DNA from 3 places in the Pseudoalteromonas sp. A41-2 genome. Region 1 is predicted to be linked to each of the others. Evidence: predicted binding sites of a transcription regulator. Region 1 holds the regulator's gene; each other region holds the start of a gene.

Region 1 (6,924 bases):
AATGGCGCAGGTAAAACAACCACCTTTTACATGATTGTGGGATTAGTGCCCAGTGACAAAGGTAAAATAAGCATTGATGATAACGACATCACCTTATTGCCAATGCACAGCCGCGCTCGCTTAGGTATTGGCTATTTGCCACAAGAATCATCGATTTTTAGAAAACTGACTGTTTATCAAAACTTAATGGCCATTTTAGAGACCCGTAAAGATCTCAATAAACAAGGCCGCGAAGAAACACTTAACAGTTTACTTGATGAATTTAGCATTCAACACATTCGTGACAGCCAAGGTATGGCATTGTCAGGGGGTGAACGCCGTCGTGTTGAAATAGCACGTGCACTGGCCGCTGACCCTAAATTTATTTTGCTCGATGAGCCTTTTGCTGGTGTTGATCCTATTTCAGTGTTAGATATAAAGAAAATTATTGAGCACTTAAAAAATCGTGGTATTGGTGTATTAATTACTGACCACAATGTGAGAGAAACCCTTGATGTTTGTGAAAAAGCCTACATTGTTTCTCATGGGGAGCTAATTGCATCAGGTACACCTGAACATGTGTTAGCCGACCAAACTGTACGCGATGTGTATCTAGGCGAGCAATTCAGGCTTTAAATACGCCACCGACTAGAGCATCTGCTAGACTTATAACAATGACAATAAATCAAATAAATAGTTAACGGCATCGTTCTATTGTTTGATAAGACTAAAAAGGATTGTTAGGGATACATGAGGCAATCATTACAGCTGCGCATGGGCCAGCAACTTACAATGACTCCACAACTGCAACAGGCTATCCGTTTGTTGCAGCTCAGTACATTGGATCTCCAGCAAGAAATTCAAGAAGCGTTAGACTCTAACCCTTTGCTTGAAGTTGAAGAAGCAGATTATGCAGAAGAGAGTATTGGCAAGAACGAGCAGAAAGCCGAATCTGACGATACCCAACTAAGCGCGTCGGCTGACGAAGCTGCGAGCGAGTACGAGCAAGAAAGCAGTGATGCCCTCAACAAAGACACCGTAAGTGACGACTTAGCAATGGATGTTACGTGGGATGAGTACATGAGTGCTGCCCCATCAAGTTCCTCAGGTCCAATGCCTGAAGATGAATCAATTTACCAAGGCGCATCAACCGAAACTCTCCACGAATACCTAATGTGGCAGTTACAACTGACTCCATTCAGCCCAACAGACGAAGCGATTGCCGTTGCGATTGTTGAGGCAATTGATGATTCGGGTATTTTAACCGTAAGCTGCGAAGACATTGTTGAAAGCTTCAATCAAAATAACGATGAAGAAGAAATCGAACTTGATGAAGTCGAAGCTGTCTTAAAAAGAATCCAATTATTCGATCCTGTCGGTATTGGCGCACGTAGTTTACAAGAATGTTTGTGTATTCAATTACGCCAATTCGATGCTGACACCCCCTATTTAGCTGAAACTAAAATGGTGTTATCAGAACATATTGAATTATTAGCGAGTCGTGACTATCGCACTTTGATGAAAAAGACTAAGCTTAAAGAAAGTGAGCTGAAAGAAGTCATGACATTGATCCACAGCTTAAATCCAAAGCCTGCGGATACCATTGTTAGAGAAGAATCTGAATACGTGATACCCGATGTATCCGTAAAAAAAATAAAAGGCCGTTGGGTAGTTGAACTAAACCCAGACTGCATGCCGAAAATCAGAGTGAATAGCCACTATGCGGCGATGTCACGTTCTGTAAAATCAAGCAGTGATAGCCAATTTATTCGCTCTCATTTACAAGAAGCAAAATGGTTTATTAAAAGCTTAGAAAGCCGTAATGACACGTTATTAAAAGTGACTAACTGTATTGTTCAACAACAACAGGCTTTCTTTGAACATGGTCCTGAGGCCATGAAACCCATGGTATTAAATGATGTCGCAGAAATGGTCGAAATGCATGAATCAACAATTTCGCGAGTAACAACACAAAAATACATGCATACCCCGCGGGGAATTTTTGAGTTGAAATATTTCTTCTCCAGCCATGTAAGCACTGAAAATGGGGGTGAGTGTTCATCTACGGCAATTCGCGCTTTAATCAAAAAGCTAATCGCCGCAGAAAACACAGCTAAACCATTGAGTGATAGCAAAATTGCAGATATATTGGCTGAGCAAGGAATTAAAGTAGCTAGACGGACAATAGCAAAATATCGAGAGTCTCTAGCAATACCTCCGTCGAATCAGCGTAAGAGTCTGATTTAGACGTTTTACATAGAAGGAAAATGCTTATGCAACTAAATTTAACTGGTCGTCATGTAGAAATCACAGATTCATTAAGAGACTATGTAAACACCAAGTTTGCGAAACTAGAAAGGCATTTTGACCACATTAATAATGTTCATGTCATTCTAGATGTAGAAAAACTAAGCCAAAAAGCAGAAGCAACTTTACATGTAAACGGAGGCGAGTTATTTGCCTCTACTGAACACCAAGATATGTATGCAGCCATCGACTCGTTAATCGATAAACTTGATCGTCAAGTAATTAAACACAAAGAGAAATTAGCTCGACACTAAATTATGAAACTTAGTTCACTTACTAACCAGGACTGCAGCAAAGCTGCGGTCCTTTTTAATAGCAAAAAAAGAATTCTCGAATTTATCAGCGAACTGGCTCATGAGCAGCTCCCTCATTTATCTCAGCAAGATATACTCAATGCCCTATTGAACAGAGAAAAATTGGGCAGCACAGGTATTGGCCGAGGTATTGCGATTCCACATGGTCGTATGAGCGGTGCAGATCAGCCACACGCATTTGTAATTGTGAGTGAGTCACCTATAAATTTTGACGCAATTGATAATCGTCCAGTGGATATTTTTGTCGCACTCATCGTACCAGATGGTGACTGTCAACTTCATCTAAAGACCTTATCAACAATTGCTGATAGACTTAAAGACAAAGAATTTTGTAAACAGCTACGCAGTGCTAAAACAGATAGTGATCTGTTTAAAGTCATTGCATCAGAGGCATAAATGGAATTAATTATTATCAGCGGTCGCTCTGGTTCAGGTAAATCGGTCGCTTTACGAGTACTTGAAGACTTAGGCTATTACTGCGTTGATAATATTCCTGTAAACCTACTTCCTTCGTTAGTACGCAGTGTGTCAGATAATTACGACAAAATTGCTGTAAGTATCGATGTGCGTAACCTGCCGAAAGAACAGCAAGAATTTAACGATATTCTTGAGTATTTACCGGGCTTTGCAAAACCCACGTTGTTTTATTTAGATAGTGATGATCAAACACTGATCAAACGGTTCTCTGAAACTCGCCGCTTACACCCATTATCGATTGACTCGCTGCCGCTTGATTTAGCGATTAAACAAGAAAAAGTATTACTGGATGTTTTGATCACCCGTGCCGATTTTATGATTGATACGACCGATCTCAGCGTACATCAGCTTGCCGAATCTATTCGCGAAAAAATACTGGGTAAAAAAGACAAAAAGCTCATTATTACTTTTATGTCGTTTGGCTTTAAGCACGGTATTCCAAAAGAAGCTGATTACGTATTTGATGCTCGCTTTTTACCGAATCCACACTGGGAACCGGATCTAAAACCACTGACAGGCTTAGACCAACCAGTAAAAGATTACCTTGCTAGTCACAGCATAGTGCAAAAGTTTACATGGCAAATTCAAACCTTTGTACAAACATGGCTTCCTCACTTAGAGCGAAATAATCGCAGTTATTTAACCATTGCGATTGGCTGCACAGGTGGACAACATCGCTCGGTTTACTTAGCGCAAACCATTGGTGAGAGCTTTTCGAAAAGTCACGCAAACGTGAAAATACGCCACCGCGAGCAAGATACCCAATAGGCAACGACGATGCATGCTGAAGACACTTTTTTAATCCAAAATAAGCTAGGTTTACATGCACGAGCAGCCACGGTTTTGGCACAACTTGCACTGCAATTCGATGCTAAAATAACGCTTTACCAAGACGATAAAGAAGCCGAAGGCGATAGTGTATTAGCCTTAATGTTACTCGAGAGCAGCCAAGGCAAAGAAGTCCGTGTGGTGTGTGAAGGCCCCGATGCTGACGCAGCACTCAATGCAATAGGCGAATTAATTGCACAACGCTTTCATGAACAAGAATAGCATTTGCTAAGCCTTGACTGTTTACGTTAAACTTGCATTGGGTATTTAAAATTCCTGTTAAATATCCTACTTTTATATCGCTCGCTTCTCTAAAATACATTTTTCTTAGTAAATTTATCTCAGTGCGGCGATATCCCTGCAAATACTAAATTTAGCAACTATGCTGTATTTGCTGAGTCAGATTTTAAGCTATTTTTTCAGTTGTAAGGACGCCAATGCCAGAAGCCTTTGAACAAGATTACCCGCTACAACAACTAAAACAGGTGACCAAGTCACTCAATAGTGGTCAATTTGTTCAAGTGCGCGGCATGTTAGCAAAAACAGCACCGTGTGATACCGCACTCCTTTTAGAATCATCCCCACATAAAATTCGCCGTATGCTTTGGCAGCTGGTTGACCCTGATGTGCGTGGTGACGTATTAGAAGAGCTCTCAGAAGATGTACGTTTAGGCATTATTGCCCAAATGGAACCTGAGCACATTGCTGCCGCAACCGAAGACATGGACGACGATGATTTAGGTGAGGTTCTTCGTAGCCTACCTGATACAGTCTACCAAGACGTTGTCGGCGCCATGGACTCGCAAGACAGAGAAAGAGCCACCCAAGCCCTGTCTTATCAAGAGCGCTCAGCTGGTGCCTTGATGAACAGCGATACGGTAACCATTCGCCCAGACGTCACACTAGATGTTGTTTTACGCTACCTGCGTTTACGCGGCGATTTACCTGAAGGCACCGATGATTTATACGTCGTTGATAAACATAATTGCTTTTTAGGGGCATTATCTTTAACGACGTTGTTGACCAATCCCTCAGATAAAGTGGTTCGCGACCTGATGGATGAAGACTGTGAATCTATCTTAATATCGATGGATGAAAGCGACGTGGCACAATTATTCGAACGCCATAACTGGATTTCAGCCCCCGTTGTAGATGATAACGCGCACCTACTAGGGCGTATTACCATCGATGATATCGTTGACGTTATCCGTGAAGATGCCGAACATAGCTTATTAAGCTTAGCGGGTCTTGATGATGAAGAAGATACTTTTGCTCCCGTATTGAAAAGCTCGCAGCGCCGCTCTATTTGGCTAGGAGTCAACTTATTAACCGCTTTACTCGCTGCAATAGTCGCTAGTTTTTTCGAGAATACATTAGCTATCTTACCTATTCTTGCTGTACTAAATGGTATTGTTCCCTCAATGGGAGGCGTAGCAGGCAGCCAAACGCTTACACTTGTTATTCGTGGTATTGCTGTTGGCCATATAAACCAAACCAACCAACGCTTTTTATTACTCAAAGAGCTCGCTATCGGCGCGCTAAACGGGGTAATTTGGTCTATTTTAATCGCGGGTGTTGTCGCGCTGTGGCAGTGGGACTTTAAACTCGGTGCGGTGCTTGCCTTTGCTATGTTCATGAACTTAGTGGCAGCCGGTATTGCAGGGGCCAGTATTCCGCTTATTTTAAAGAGAATGAAAATTGACCCTGCATTAGCAGGCAGCGTAGTGCTTACGACGGTGACAGATATAGTGGGTATTTTTGCCTTTTTAGGCACTGCGACTTGGTTACTTATTTAAACTAAAAACGGCCCTTGTGGGCCGTTTTGCTTTTTATAATCTATGTTGCTCGTTGCTTATTTTTACCAACACGCGGTTTGGTGTTCGCCTTCTTAAATTGGCTAAAACCTGTGTGGCGGGTTAGTGCAGCTCGGCCTGTGCGCCCTTTCCCTTTAGCAGCCTTTTCATTGCGCCCTTCCTCAGGAACTAAACAATGAGGGCCTTTACCAATGAGATTCGCTTTACCCATTTTTTTAAGAGCTTCACGGATCATCGGCCAACCAGCCGGATCATGGTAACGCAAAATTGCCTTATGCAGACGACGCTGACGTGCCCCTTTTGGAACAGGTACTTGCTCCGTGTTATTTTTAATATTACGCAACGAGTTCATCTCGGTATGATAAATTGTCGTCGCATTCGCCATGGGTGAAGGATAAAAGTTCTGAACTTGATCAAGCTTAAAGTCATTCGATTTTAACCACAGCGCCATATTCACCATGTCTTCATCTTTGGTGCCTGGGTGGGCTGAGATGAAATACGGGATCAAATACTGCTTTTTACCTGCCTCTTTCGAGTATTTATCAAACAACTCTTTAAACTTGTCGTAAGCGCCCATACCTGGCTTCATCATTTTCGATAACGGGCCATCTTCGGTGTGTTCCGGTGCGATTTTCAAGTAACCACCAACATGGTGAGTGACCAGCTCTTTAACATAGCGAGGGTCTTCAACGGCTAAATCGTAACGCACACCCGATGCAATTAAGATCTTTTTAATCCCTTTTACATCACGTGCTTTTTTGTATAACTCAATCGTCGGCGTGTGGTCGGTGTCCATATGTTTACAAATATCAGGGTAAACACACGATAAACGACGGCATGTACTTTCTGCTTTTTTACTCTTACAACGTAATTTATACATGTTCGCTGTTGGGCCGCCTAAGTCAGAGATAACCCCTGTAAACCCTGGCACCTTGTCACGAATTTGTTCAATTTCGTCAATGATAGATTGCTCTGAGCGACTTTGGATAATACGTCCTTCATGTTCAGTAATCGAACAAAATGAACACCCACCAAAACAGCCTCGCATGATATTCACGGACGTTTTGATCATCTCGTAAGCAGGAATTTTTTCATCACCATAACTTGGATGTGGAATACGTTGATATGGCAAACCAAAAACGCCATCCATCTCTTCTGTTTCAAGCGGAAAAGCCGGCGGATTAACCCAAATAGAACGATCGCCA
Region 2 (6,924 bases), 880 kb from region 1:
GGTCACCCCTTCGCCATACAACGCATTTAAGCGCTCTTTCGCTGCAACAAATAGTGTTTCATGGTCGGCTTCGCGTGTGGCGCGAACCGTACTCGCAATGCCGCCACCGTTTGCTGCAATTTGCTCATAACTCACACCTTGCAAACGTTGTTCAAACTCCTCTGCACGGCTACCAGCAAATACAAGGTGAGTGTGACAATCAATTAACCCTGGTGTTAACCATTGCCCTTTTGCAGATACTGTTGGGGTTGCTAACACATCAAATTGTGGCAAGTCAGCCTGTGATCCTAGCCATGCTATTTTGCCATCTTTTACTGCAATTGCAGCGTGTTCAAGCGCACCATATGGTGCATCAATTGCAGGGTCCATCGTCGCGATATTGGCATCTGTGATCAATAAATCCCAGTGTGCGTGATCATTATTCGTTGTGTGCATTTTTCACCTATACTGATGCGTCGGGTTTGGTCGTTTGAACCCTGTAACTTGAAATTGTTTAAAGTTTAACAACTCACCTTGTATATACAAGAAAATTATGCCACCTTGAAACACACTAAAAAGTTACCAATAACGTTCTCAGCATGAGTGTTCCTAAGTTTGCGCAAATAAAACAATTTATTCTTGAAAATATCCGCGCTGGTCACTGGCAAGAAAATGACCGTGTACCATCAGAAAATGAGCTCACTAATCAATTTCAAGTGAGTAGAATGACAGCAAGACGCGCTTTATCAGAACTCACCGAAGCCGGTATTTTAACGCGCAATCAAGGGTTAGGCACATTTGTAGCAAGCTTCAAATCGCAATCTTCATTGCTAGAAATAAAAAACATTGCCGACGAGGTAAAAGCACGAAATAGTCACTACAGTTGCACTATTTTGGTTATGGAATCGATACGTGCTATCGCCCCTATTGCCATTGCACTGAGTGTTGAAGTAGACAGCCATGTGTATCGCAGTGTTATTGTGCACAATGAAAACGAGCAACCACTGCAAGTTGAAGAGCGTTTCGTGAACCCTTTACTTGCCAAAGACTACTTACAGCAAGATTTTCACAACCAAACACCGCATGAATATTTATCGCGCGTCGCCCCACTCACCGAGGCACGCCACACGGTTGAAGCCGTTATGCCCAACCCTGAAATGTGTGAATGGCTCAACTTATATAACGAAGAGCCTTGTTTGCAAGTAATCCGCCGAACATGGTCATCACAAGGTATTGTGAGCTTTGCACGTCTTGTTTCACCCGGCAGTAAATACCGATTAGGCGGGCATTTAACCTTTAAAAAATAGCTAAATAGCGTGTTGGTAACTAAAGTTGAGCGCTTTAATGGCTTCACCATTAATAATTCGCTCCCCCACCTCATTGCTGGTAAAAGTAGGCGCTGGATTACCCTTCTCACGGCACTTTTCTCGATAGTAATCAGCTTTAGTTGGGTGATCAGGATTAACGACGTTATAAACACTTTGTGCCACAGGCCAATGCGTAATAACACTAAATATTGCGTTAATTACATCTTGCTGATGAACCATATTAACGATTTGCTCACTTGAGCTAGACAACTCTTTACCTGCCACAAATTGTCCCGGCTCCCGTTGTGGACCAACTAAACCAGCCAAACGTAATACTTTTCCACCTGCTTTTAATACGGCTTGCTCTGCATCGTATAGCTGTTGCTGACGGTCTGTTTGACACTCAATAATACTTGCTTCGTTGTAAAGCCCATTATCATTAGCATAAACCCCTGTTGACGAGCACAAAATAAAGCCTTTGCAATGCAATGAATCGGCAAGAGCCAGTCCTGCATTTAAGGTCTCTAAATAATTACTTTGCTGTTGCCTACTACGTGGAGGAATAGCACATACCCACCATGCATTTTCAAGGCTAACATCATGCTTAACTTTTCCCTGCTCAAGTAAGAATTGTCTATGAAAATCAAATTGATGTTCACTACTTCGATGTGTGCCTTGCACATCCCACTGTAATTTTTTGGCTTCAAAGCAAAGTGCCTGACCAAGCCACCCAGCACCAAGTACAACTATTTTATTATCAAAATTAACCATTTAATAATATCGCCTTATCTATATGTAATATTTTATTAATAAGCTTCACTATGCAATGTAGCGATTTAGGTGCAAATATGATTAGATAACTAACTCTACCCGATAATAAAAACACGTGCACCTATGTTAAATAACCTTTCTTTACGTAAAAAAATATTATTACTCATCGGCGGAACGATAAGTGTATTACTTATCATCGCGTCTAGTTTTTTTGTGAGCCATATTGCTGACCTATCACGTCAGGCTATCCAACGCGAAGCGGATAGCTACTTACAAAGTGAGCGGCTTTCAATGCAAAGTTACTTTGCCAAATACGGTAAAGTAGTTGAAACCTTTGTGACCAACCCGCACTTAGTAAATTGGTTTGATAATTGGAACAAGCGCGATCAAAGCCTTGAGAACCAACCCGGATACGACAGCGTTAACCAAGACTTTGTGCGTATTAGTGGCAACGACGACAATATTTTATCTGCCTTCTTCGCATCGGCGACAACTGGTGAGTACTTTAAAGAAAACGAACGCACCACCCACTACAATGGCCAGCCTTATTACGCTTATAAACGTGGCTGGTGGCAAGATGCCTTAAAGATCAACAAATTGTATGTTGGTCCTATTTCTGTTGATTTAACCACAGGCAACGCCTCAGCTGTAGTACAGCAACCTGTTTATAATAAACAAAACAAACTGGTTGGTTTTGGGGGGGTTGATTTACAACTTAACAATATCAACGACATGGTTGAAGATATTCGCTTTAACGGACAAGGGTTTGGCTTTTTACTTGATGGCAACCAAAAGGTGGTTCACTTATCTAAGCGCACCGGCCATAAACTGTCTGTGACAGACGAAGGTCCAAACGGCAAAGAAGGTCTTGATGCCCTCGAAAAACAATTTAGTGACACATCAGGCTTCAGCGAATTAAACCGCACCATGAAAAGCAACAAAGACGGCAGTGGTTTTGTCACCCTAAAAGGCGAGCAATATTACGTTGTATACAACCGCCTTGAATTAGAAAGCCCATACCTTGATTGGTATGTGGGTATTTTAATACCAACCAGCATGATCGAAGAGCCAGTACATGATGCAGTCATGACAACAACGACCTCTGTGATCATCATTTTAGCGATTATTATTGCGATGATCTTCTGGGCTACGCAAATGATCACTAAACCACTGACAAAACTTACTTATATCATGCGTGATATTGCTTCAGGTGATGGTGATTTAACCCAAAAAATCGAAATAAAGAGTCAAGATGAAGTTGGTCAGCTCGCTCACCACATGAATACCTTTATCGATAAATTACGCGCCATGATGCTTAATACAGCAGCCCAAGCTGAGCAGTTAAGCCAAGCGGCTTCACAGCTTAAAATCGTCTCCAAAAAAACCAACGACGAAATTCAGCAAGAAAAACAACAAGTTGACAGTGTTAGCGCCGCAGTAACAGAAATGGCCTCTACGGTACTCGAAATTTCGCGAAATGCGCAACACACCAACAATGCAGCCGAAGAAGTGCAAAGCATTACAGCCGATGGCACCAAGCGTTCAACGCAGGCGCAATCGGTGATGACCGCACTTGCCAGCCACATCGGTGAGGCATCTAAAGTTGTTGCTGGGCTTGAGCAAGAAAGCGGCAATATTGGCGCTGTTGTCGATGTAATCAACTCAATTGCAGAACAAACCAATTTACTGGCACTCAATGCAGCCATTGAAGCGGCGCGTGCAGGTGAGCAAGGGCGAGGCTTTGCGGTGGTTGCTGATGAGGTACGCTCACTGGCAAGTCGTACACAAGAGTCGACCGATGATATTCGTAATATGATCACGCGTTTACAGCAAATAGCTCAAAAAGCATCCACCATGATGCAGCAGGGTCAAGAGCGTGCAGAAGGCTCTGTAGAGCAAACTCAAATTGTACTGCAAGCTCTGCAAGATATTGCAGGCTCAGTGACGAATGTACAAGACCAGAGTCATCAAATTGCGACCTCAACTGAGCAACAAACGGTGGTTGCTGAGGACATTAACAATAGCCTCGCGGCAATTAACCATTTAGTTAATAGTACAGCAGATCATGCACATGAGTTAGCAGACGAAGCACGCGATCTCAATGAGCTAGCTATTTCACTTAATAAAACAGTTAATCAATTTAAGTTGTGATTAGTCATTGAATTGTTCTAGGTGTGTGTTCTTGCTACTTATTATAAGTAACAAATCAGGCACCATGCAGTCGTTAATAAGAAATTTTTAACGCTGCAAACGACAGGTCTAAATCATTCACACTGATTTGAATTGGTATTGAGATAGATTGCAGATGTAATTAAAAACCCGATGTCACCTGAAGATGACATCGGGTTTTTATCGTCAGCCTTCCTTGTTACCTGTGGCGTAACCGCTTTAGTAAGTTCCATAAATAGTTGCCACTGTTGCTCATTCCATGTAGCAACTCCCTTGTTGTTCAGTCCGTGTAATAATTGCGCTTGTACTTGTTCCATTTTGTCACCTCCTTACGCTAGCTTCATCCATATTTGGCTCCTAGCCTAAACCAAAATCCTTGGTGTTTATCCTTTCACTTTATCCATAAAGCGTTGCCATTGTGCGGTTGTCCATAACGCCTTGTTACTTCCTTGCTGTCCTTTGTGCTGTGTTACATTTTCCATACTGTAAATCTCCTTGCAGTGTTGTCATCCATTATTACGTGTGCATTTCCTTGCCGTACACTCATTCCTTTGAACCGTGATTATTATCGCTTACCGATAATATACACAGCATGAATCAAACCTGGAATGTACCCTAATAAGGTTAAAATAATATTAATCCAGAATTGTGCCCCTAAACCTACCTGTAAAAATACGCCAAGAGGCGGAATTAAAACCGAGAAAATAATGCGTATTAAATCCATAACTCACTCCTTGAAAAAGATAAGCCCAGCCAAAGCTGGGCTATAGGGCGTGCTATTATTCAGCAACAATCTTAAGTTCATCGATGACTTTACGCACATCTTCAGCATTTTCAGCAATGCTCACTGCTAATTGCTTTTCTGCATCTGACTTAACCGTACCTTTTAATGTAACAACGCCTTTATCTGTATCGACATCAATATCAGTGCCGCCTACTTCAGAGTTAAATAAATAACGTGTGGTGATCACTGTACTGATCTTCGCATCAGTTAAGTCACTTTCTACTGAGTCACCTTTATCTGCACTCGCTGCCTTAGACTTCATGTTTTTCACAACCGTTAATTTGTTATCAACAGCAGTTACACCGTCTAGGCTAAGTACAAGCTCTTCAGCTAACTCTTTGTCTAGTTCACTATCAACTTTACCGGTTAATACAACTTTGCCGTTTTTTACGTCTGTGTTGATATCAAAATTATTTAGGTTAGTGTTCATAAGAAGCACAGTTTCTGCCTTACCATCAATCCAAGCATCTTTACTTTCATTCTCCCAGTTGCTTGCCTGAGCACTCATACTTGTTGCACCAATTACTAACGCAGCAATCATAGTCTTGTTGAATGTATTCATAATCTTTCTCCTTTTGATTAAAGACGAGATAACTAATGCGAATACGATGCCAACTTTTATTTTAATATTATTCAATAAGTTAAATCTATATTCAGCCATGGTTTATATTCGTTTCGGTAATTATTTACAGACAATTCGGTAAGAAGTTCACTCTGTTACAAAAATGACTAATTAATTGTCAATCTTATTAATCTATGGTTAATTTAACGAATGAAAGCCCACACCAAAAAACATAAACCAATGAATATTAATAAAATAATTTTTGGCCTACACTTTGCTTTGTGATTAACATAACTTTAAAACTCAACAGGGAATTATCATGGCCGTCAAACTCGAAGATCGCCCCATCGAGCAAGTAAGAGAAGAAGTAATCGATCAACTTATCTATAACTACAGTCATGCAGTTATTTCAGCAGAAGCATTTGAACGAAGACTAGACCAAGCAATGGAAGCCACCAGCAATGAGGTGTTAATTGAGCTGGTTGCTGACTTAGAGTTAACAGCAGATATTGACTACAAGTCACATAAACACGTGCAGTTTAAGCCTCACTATGCACATGGTAGCGATGCAGAAAGCCTGCAACTACGCAGTATTTTAGGTTCCAACGAGCGCAGCGGCCAATGGCTAGTCCCGAAAGAAATTCACCTAACGAACTGTTTAGGCTCAATTGAATTAGACTTTAGTGAAGCCGTTTTTCAGCACCAGCATGTCACCATCTACGTAAACTGTATTTTAGGCAGCGACGAAATCTACGTGCCAGAACATGTAAATGTAGTGTCAAAGCTGTTTAGTGTGGTAGGTAGCGTTGAAAATAAATCGGTTGCACTCAATAAAGGGCAAGGCCCCACAATTACGATTGAAGGTAATGTTTGGCTAGGCTCAGTAGAGATTAAAGTCAAACGCACCATGAAAGAAAAGTTCATCAGCTTTGCCAACAGCCTAAAAGCCAGCTGGAAAGAAATGAATAGAGTGCAATAACGAAATGCGAGTTGCGAAACCCCTTCGCGCACAATAAATTTCACGCCTACATTAAACCGTAGGCGTTATGTTTACATGGCACGTTTGCACAGCAACGTCTTTTATAAAATTCACGGCTAAAGCCCCTCCTACAAGTGATATACACTACATGTGGGAGGCGTTTTAACTATACAAGCTCGCATCTCGCAGCTCGTTGCTTATAACTCTTTCACGGCTAAAGCCCTTCCTACAAGTGATGCACACTTCACTCGTGGGAGGCGTTTTAACGCCGAAAAAGCAAACCTGTTCAGCGACATTAAACAACCTTCACGGTTTAGCTCGTATCTCGCCTTTCGTAACTCGTTGCTTACACCCTTTCACGGCTAAAGCCCCT
Region 3 (6,924 bases), 1.2 Mb from region 1:
TGCAGCAAATTATCACCAATGGCGATGCGCACTGTCGGCATGTTGTGTTTAAACAAACCCCAGTTAACTAACGCAGGATCCAAGACAATATCGCGGTGATTTGAAATGAACAAATACGCTTGTTTTGGATCCAGTTTATCTAGACCCGAAAATGTCACTTCAGATGTGGTACGGGTGATCAGTTTATTTAAATAGCTAGCCACCTCTTGTTGAACTTGCTCAACTGATTGCGTATTTCCCCACTTTTTTCTTAATTGCTGGCGCACTAATGGGCGAGTTATAAATGGAAAATAAGATAAAAAGCGCGGCAGATTATACTTGGCGATAACATCCACAAAGGCATTATCAGCAATTAATCGGGCGACTGAATCAGCGACTTCGTCATCATTGTAAGGTCTAATATCGGCGTATTTATCCACACATTCACTCATAAAAACTGCTTAAGTTAAAAAACGGCACGCATGGCGTACCGTTTAAATAGTTGGCGGATTATAACTCAGGCAATTTTAAATGCGAACCGAGACGCGATAGTTAACCTAAATATTTCCCTATATTGATAAAATTTTTATTTTTACAACAATTAATTAGGCAATGCTCTTACCAGTATCAACGAACTTTTTTAATGCCATTTTGAGCACTAATCTCAGCATTAAAATAGCCAAAATGATACCCGAAGCAAGGCTTAACCAATGCGGTAGAACCTCATGTTCAGTGCCCATCATGGGAGCCACTACAAAGCCAAATTCATCCACTAAGTAATCCGTTAAAAAGCCAAACAGTAAAGCCATTCCGATTACCCCAGTTAAATAAGCAAACACCGCACGTTTACCTAACTCCTTTCCCACCACTCCCAAGGTGGCGATATTCGTCGCAGGACCTGCAAGCATAAACACCAATACCGCACCTGGGGATACGCCACTTAACAGTAACCCTGCTGCTATCGGGGTCGAGGCAGTCGCACAAATGTACATTGGTATACTAATCAGTATCACCACCAGCATCGCAAAAATACCGCTTCCCCATTGACTTAAATAAGACTCAGGAACATACGTTTGCACTAGCGCCGCGAAAAAGAGACCAATCACCAGCCACACCATAGTGTCTTCTAACAGTTTATTGCAGCTAAAACGAATTGCGCGTTTAAATTTAGCAACACGGCTCTCTATCGAAAGACTGGGCTTTTCGCTTTTACAGCAACGGTCTGTTTTTATCGATGCAGAATCTTCAGTGCTAAAGCCGCTCGGCTCTTTTTTAATTTCAGCCGAAGCATTACTGCTGCAACAGCTCGGCTCTTTTTTAACTTCAGCCGAAGTATTGCTGCTGCAACAGCTCGACTCTTTTTTAACTTCAGCTGCGGTATTACTGCTGCAACAGCTCGGCTCTTTTTTAACTTCAGCTGCGGAATTACTGCTGCAACAGCCTGCACTATTATCATCTGCAGTGGCGGCTTGATGCTTATGCTGTGAATGAATTTCATGGTCTTTCCCAACCAAGACACCCGCAGCTATCGCACTGCACACCGCTGCGATTGGGCGTATAATGGCCATAAATGGCCCCAATAAAACATACGAGACTGACACTGAATCAACGCCCGTTTCGGGTGTTGAAACTAAGAATGCCGTCGTCGCGCTTTTCGATGCTCCCGCTCTTCTAAGCCCAATTGCTGCTGGAATAACACCACACGAACACAATGGCATAGGCGCACCAATAAAAGCAGCCTTAATGGTTGTCCAAAGCCCCTCTTTTCCTAAGTGACGATTGAGAAAATTGGCCGGTAAATACACATTTAATAAACCAGCAATCAATAAACCTAACATTAGCCATGGGGCAGATAATAAGAATAACTGCCAAAAATTATTGAGTAAGTCCATCAATATCCTCCAGTGTCGTCAGTATCGAGCAGTTCTCAGCAGGCTCTTCACCACCACAACATTTATCTGCTAATAATGAAAGAGAGTCATAAAAACGCGTGAGTTCAGCAATGCGTGCGGCCACTAAATCACGTTTTTGTAATGTCATTGCTTTAACCTCATGACATGAATGCTGATTTTTATGAAACTTAATTTGCAATAACTCTTTTATTTCAGACAGACTAAAACCAACGTTTTTTGCCCGCAAAATGAACGACATTTGCTTGTAATCTGCATCAGAGTAAAACCGATATCCCACCTCAGAACGCGAACTTGGCGTTAACAAACCATGTTTTTCGTAGTACCTTAACGTATCTGTTGAGACGCCTAATTGACGGGCAAACTCACCTATTTTCATCACTGTCTCCATTGTGAAGCGTTTATTTATTATGCTCACTATAAACCTTGGAGTACACCCTAAGGTCAAGCAAAAATTAATAAGGAAAGTATATGAATATCGTCGTCCTTGATGCCGCCACATTAGCAGACACTTCGTTAGATGAGCTGGCACAATTAGGTTCACTCACTTGCTATAACCTAACTAATCAACACGAATTAATTGAACGCTGCCAAGACGCTGATGTTGTAGTAACGAATAAAGTAGTTATAAATCAACAAGCAATGGCGCAGTTACCTCATTTAAAATTAATTTGCGTTGCTGCAACTGGCACCAATAATATTGATTTACCAGCAGCAAAAGCCCATAACATCGCCGTGACCAATGTGGCTGGATATTCAACACCTTCAGTGGTTCAACACACGTTTACATTGATCACCAATCTGCTTGGTAACACACACAAGTACATTCGTGATTGCCAGCAAGGTTTATGGCAGCAGAGTCCGATGTTTTGTCGCTTAGATTACAGCTTTAATGAAATTGCGGGGAAAACCTTAGCAATTATTGGCTACGGCTCGTTGGGCAAAGCGGTTGCTGAAGTTGCAACCGCATTTGGTGCCCATGTAATTATCAGTGAACGTAAAGGACATACACCGCGTGAAGGTCGCGTTAGTTTTGAGCAAGCATTAAAAACGGCTGATATAATCAGTGTTCACTGCCCGTTAACAGAAGAAACTCGCGATCAAATTGCGGCTCATGAGCTGAACATGATGAAACCCTCTGCCATCCTTATTAATACTGCCCGTGGGGGGATTATTAATGAGGCTGACTTAGCATCTGCGCTTGCTAATAATGTGATTGCTGGCGCGGGTGTTGATGTACTCAGTAAAGAACCCGCCGAGGCAGATAACCCACTTGCCCGATACACTGGCGACAATTTATTACTTACGCCGCACATTGCCTGGGCAAGTAAAGAGTCTATTATTCGCTTAGTGAAAGAAATCGCGTTAAATATCAAAGCATTTAACCAAGGAAATGAGCGCAATAGGTTGGTCTAAATTGCAATTTTTTGGTCAATTGAGCGAATTGGTTTGCAAAAAAGCTCCTAGCCAATTGACCAATTAAAAGCTAATCACTTGATTTAATTTACTTTTTAAAATGTGGCAAGCTGATTGCTAATTAAGAGCAACGTAAACATTAAATTCTAGGGATAAAAAAATGAAAAAAGCACTTTTAATTGCAGCGCTTACTGCACCATTTTTAACTGGCTGTGTCATTGCAGTATCTGATGGTGAAGCTGAAACACATTGGGCAGGTGATTCATCGACGAGCTGGCAAAAGCAGCACAAAAATAACCGCGAAATCATTTCGACTCTTGCGCTTGATACTAACTACCAAGTGGTACTTAATAAACTTCACACGCCTAACTTCACTGAATTACTAAAACAAGGTGACGATGTTTACCAAGTATTGTTTTATGCCACTCATAGCATTCACTCTGATGGTAAAATGACAAAAGATGAGTGCACACCACTGGTATTTAAAAACGATAAGCTAATTGGCGTTGGTGATACCATTTATAAATCACTGAGCAATGGCTAATTAGCCGAAAATGGCAGAGTAGGCCTTGCCTACTCTTTACCCACTCACATTCACTAATCGCGACACAACTTGGTCACGTCCGCCATCTTTAGCCTGATATAACCCTAAGTCAGCTTCTTCAAGCAGCGTTTGTTCAGCGTATACTTGGCCTGTTTCTGTGGTCGCAATGCCGATACTAATTGTCACATGATCCGAATTTAACGAAGCGGTATGGGGAATACCTAAATTACTCACTGCATGTCGTAATTTATTAGCAAATGCGATTGCTTGTGTTGCCGTTGTATTAGGCAAAACGGCCGCAAACTCTTCCCCCCCATAGCGCGCCACAAAGTCACTGCCTCGCTCGCAGGCCCCAACAAGCGCATGAGCAATTCGTTTTAAGCAATCATCACCCGCTCGATGGCCATAGCAATCATTAAACCGTTTAAAATGATCCACATCCATAAGTAATACAGACAAAGGGGTTTGATCGCGACGACAGCGACGCCATTCTCGGGCAAGGTTTTCATCTAGATAACGTCTATTAGGAATTTCAGTCAGGCCATCGATTGACGCTAACATTTCGAGCAAGTCATTTTTTTGTTTGATTAATAACTGATTACGCACACGCGCACGAACAATCGCAGCACTAAAGGGTTTAGTTATATAATCCATCGCCCCCAACTCGAGGCCTTTTGCTTCGTCGTCATGGCTCGAATTAGCAGAAATAAAAATAACAGGCAGCATATTTGTGACGGTATTTTCTTTTATTTTGCTCAGTACCTCATACCCATCAATACCGGGCATAACAATATCCAGAATCAGTAAATCAACGGACTGTGTTTTTAAAAACGTCAGTGCCTTTTCACCACTTTCAACACAAAAAACATCATAATCTTGCTGTAATGTTTTTTCTAATACCAAACGGTTCAACGGATCGTCATCAACAATCAGTACCTTGGCTCTTTTTAGCATCTGTAGATCCTTGTTCGATGATAAATGCAATGACTTGTTTAATCTGCCACTGCAACTCATCGTTTAATAACTCAGGGAGTTCGCCTTGTGCTTTAAGCTTAGCCTCACATTGCTGAGCGCAGGCTGACAAACGTTTAAAGCCTAGATTACCGGCCGACCCTTTCACATTATGGACAACTCTGATCAACTCATCGGTGGTCTTTAATGTTGAAATTTGTAATAGCTGTTGTGCTGCCATGGTCGCAAACTTTGACAGCATAGTTAATACTAATTCTGTATTATTTGAAAACTGAGTGAGAACAAACGTACGGTCAAAAAAAGCCTGTTTCTGTACTTCAAGCTCACTCATCGCCAAAAACAGTGTACTGGCAACAATGGGTTTAGTGAGGTGTTTATTCATGCCCGCCGCAACGGATTGCTCTATGTCAGCCGCTTCGCTGTGCGCTGTTAATGCATAAATCGGCATTTGCTCTTTCGTGAATGACTGGCGAATTATACGCGTAGCTTGGCAGCCATCCATCTGGGGCATTTGAATATCCATAAAGATCAGGTCGGGTCTGAGACAATTAGCAAGCTCAATGCCCTTTTCACCACTGTCTGCACACACAACGGTGATATCGGCTTGCTCTAAAATACTTTTAATAATGCTTAGATTAAGTGGGTTGTCATCTACGGCTAACACTAATAGACCCGATAAATCGGCACTTGAAGGGAGGGATACAACCGCCTTTTTCGCCGGTTCGCTGGTTTTATCTAGCTGTAAGCAGAAACTAAATTCACTGCCTTTGCCTCGTTGACTTGCTAGTTTTATTTCGCCACCCATTAACGCCACTTCGTACTTTACAATTGCAAGCCCAAGCCCAACGCCTTGATGTGAACGCGTTAGTGACTCATCACCTTGTGTAAAGGCATCAAATAAGCGACTTTGATCCGCATCGCTAATCCCAATACCGGTGTCTTTTACAGCAAAGCAAATTAGTTGTTGTTCAGAGGTTTGTTCGACTAAGTTTAAACTTAATTTAACGCTTCCTTGCTCTGTGAATTTAGCGGCATTAGTCAGTAAATTACCTAACACCTGTTGTAAACAGATTTGATCGCCCCTTAGGTTAGAATTGATCTTTTCATCGCACTCAACGCTGAATTCCAACCCCTTCGTTTTACACAGTGGCGCGACGATTCCTTCGCAATAATTAATTAAATCAGACAGGCTAAAGGGGGCTTTAGTTAATTTAACTTGCGAACTTTCGGCTCGGGCAAAATCGAGCATACGGTTTAATAAAGACAATAAGCTGTTGGCTGCTGACTTTGCTTGCTCAGCATGTGTGCGCTGCTCCAACGACAAGCCTTGCAACGCAATGACATCTATTAGCCCCAGTACGGCATTAAGTGGGGTGCGTATCTCATGACTTAAATTGGCAATAAAGCGGCTTTTAGCTAATGTGGCACGCTCGGCGTCATTTTTAGCTTGTATTAAGTCAGTGATATCTTGGACATGGACAACAAAGTAATCTGGATTTTTTTCACCATTCCATACCAATGAAACACTAATTTGTAGCCAACATTTTTGTTCTTGCTGGGGCAAACTAAAGTGATACACTTTTTTCTTTTCGCTAAGCAATTCAAGTAAGGTACCTTTTAACGTGTCTAGTGATTGCTCGCCAAACAAATCATCCAACCTATATTGGCTGCTCAAGGTGTCACTGCGTTCTAGTGAAAATATTTTACGCGCCGCTTTATTCATTTGCAGTACGCGGTAATCAAGAGACAGTAATATAACCCCATTTGCAGCGTACTCCATTGCACTGCGTAATTTGGCTTCAGAGCTTTGTAATGCGTTTAATGCCGCGTGCTGCTCAGTAATATCACGGCCTATCGCCATAGTTCCCAATAATTGTTGATGCTCGTTATAAAAAGGCGCAATACTCAAATGATAGGTTTTATCATTGGTTACTAAACGTTTTTGATACACTTGGCGGTCTTGTAATACTTGTCGCTCAAGTTCACTTAGCTCGCCGTTATCGTCACTGATATCACATAACTGCTGGCCAACGAGTTTCTCTTGCGGTAAACCGATATAACTCTCATACGCCTTGTTACAGCCTAAAAATGAACCATCAATAT

The links. Region 1 encodes sigma-54, which starts transcription at its own class of promoters, with help from an activator protein. Its sites were predicted from a motif close to GTTGGCACGNNNNTNGNNT; they were not measured.
Region 2: IT970_RS14145 (BON domain-containing protein) is a predicted target of sigma-54. The motif match lies at 5,608-5,626, and genes of this name have one in related genera.
Region 3: IT970_RS12700 (DUF3192 domain-containing protein) is a predicted target of sigma-54. The motif match lies at 3,407-3,425, and genes of this name have one in related genera.

The regions. Positions count from the first base shown of each region.
Region 1 covers NZ_CP065231.1:445,099-452,022, reverse strand. The annotation lists gene lptB (LPS export ABC transporter ATP-binding protein) at 1-615, shown strand, start outside; gene IT970_RS02175 (RNA polymerase factor sigma-54) at 730-2,226, shown strand; gene hpf (ribosome hibernation promoting factor) at 2,253-2,540, shown strand; gene ptsN (PTS IIA-like nitrogen regulatory protein PtsN) at 2,544-2,996, shown strand; gene rapZ (RNase adapter RapZ) at 2,997-3,845, shown strand; gene IT970_RS02155 (HPr family phosphocarrier protein) at 3,855-4,127, shown strand; gene mgtE (magnesium transporter) at 4,343-5,701, shown strand; gene IT970_RS02145 (YgiQ family radical SAM protein) at 5,742-6,924, opposite strand, start outside.
Region 2 covers NZ_CP065231.1:3,130,326-3,137,249, forward strand. The annotation lists gene hutI (imidazolonepropionase) at 1-435, opposite strand, end outside; gene hutC (histidine utilization repressor) at 579-1,286, shown strand; gene IT970_RS14125 (NADP-binding protein) at 1,287-2,057, opposite strand; gene IT970_RS14130 (methyl-accepting chemotaxis protein) at 2,181-4,208, shown strand; gene IT970_RS14135 (hypothetical protein) at 4,322-4,543, opposite strand; gene IT970_RS14140 (YqaE/Pmp3 family membrane protein) at 4,792-4,950, opposite strand; gene IT970_RS14145 (BON domain-containing protein) at 5,006-5,572, opposite strand; gene IT970_RS14150 (LiaF domain-containing protein) at 5,892-6,551, shown strand.
Region 3 covers NZ_CP065231.1:2,814,032-2,820,955, forward strand. The annotation lists gene IT970_RS12680 (1-acyl-sn-glycerol-3-phosphate acyltransferase) at 1-431, opposite strand, end outside; gene IT970_RS12685 (SO_0444 family Cu/Zn efflux transporter) at 585-1,871, opposite strand; gene zntR (Zn(2+)-responsive transcriptional regulator) at 1,855-2,268, opposite strand; gene IT970_RS12695 (D-2-hydroxyacid dehydrogenase) at 2,361-3,305, shown strand; gene IT970_RS12700 (DUF3192 domain-containing protein) at 3,466-3,849, shown strand; gene IT970_RS12705 (GGDEF domain-containing response regulator) at 3,886-4,803, opposite strand; gene IT970_RS12710 (PAS domain-containing hybrid sensor histidine kinase/response regulator) at 4,772-6,924, opposite strand, start outside.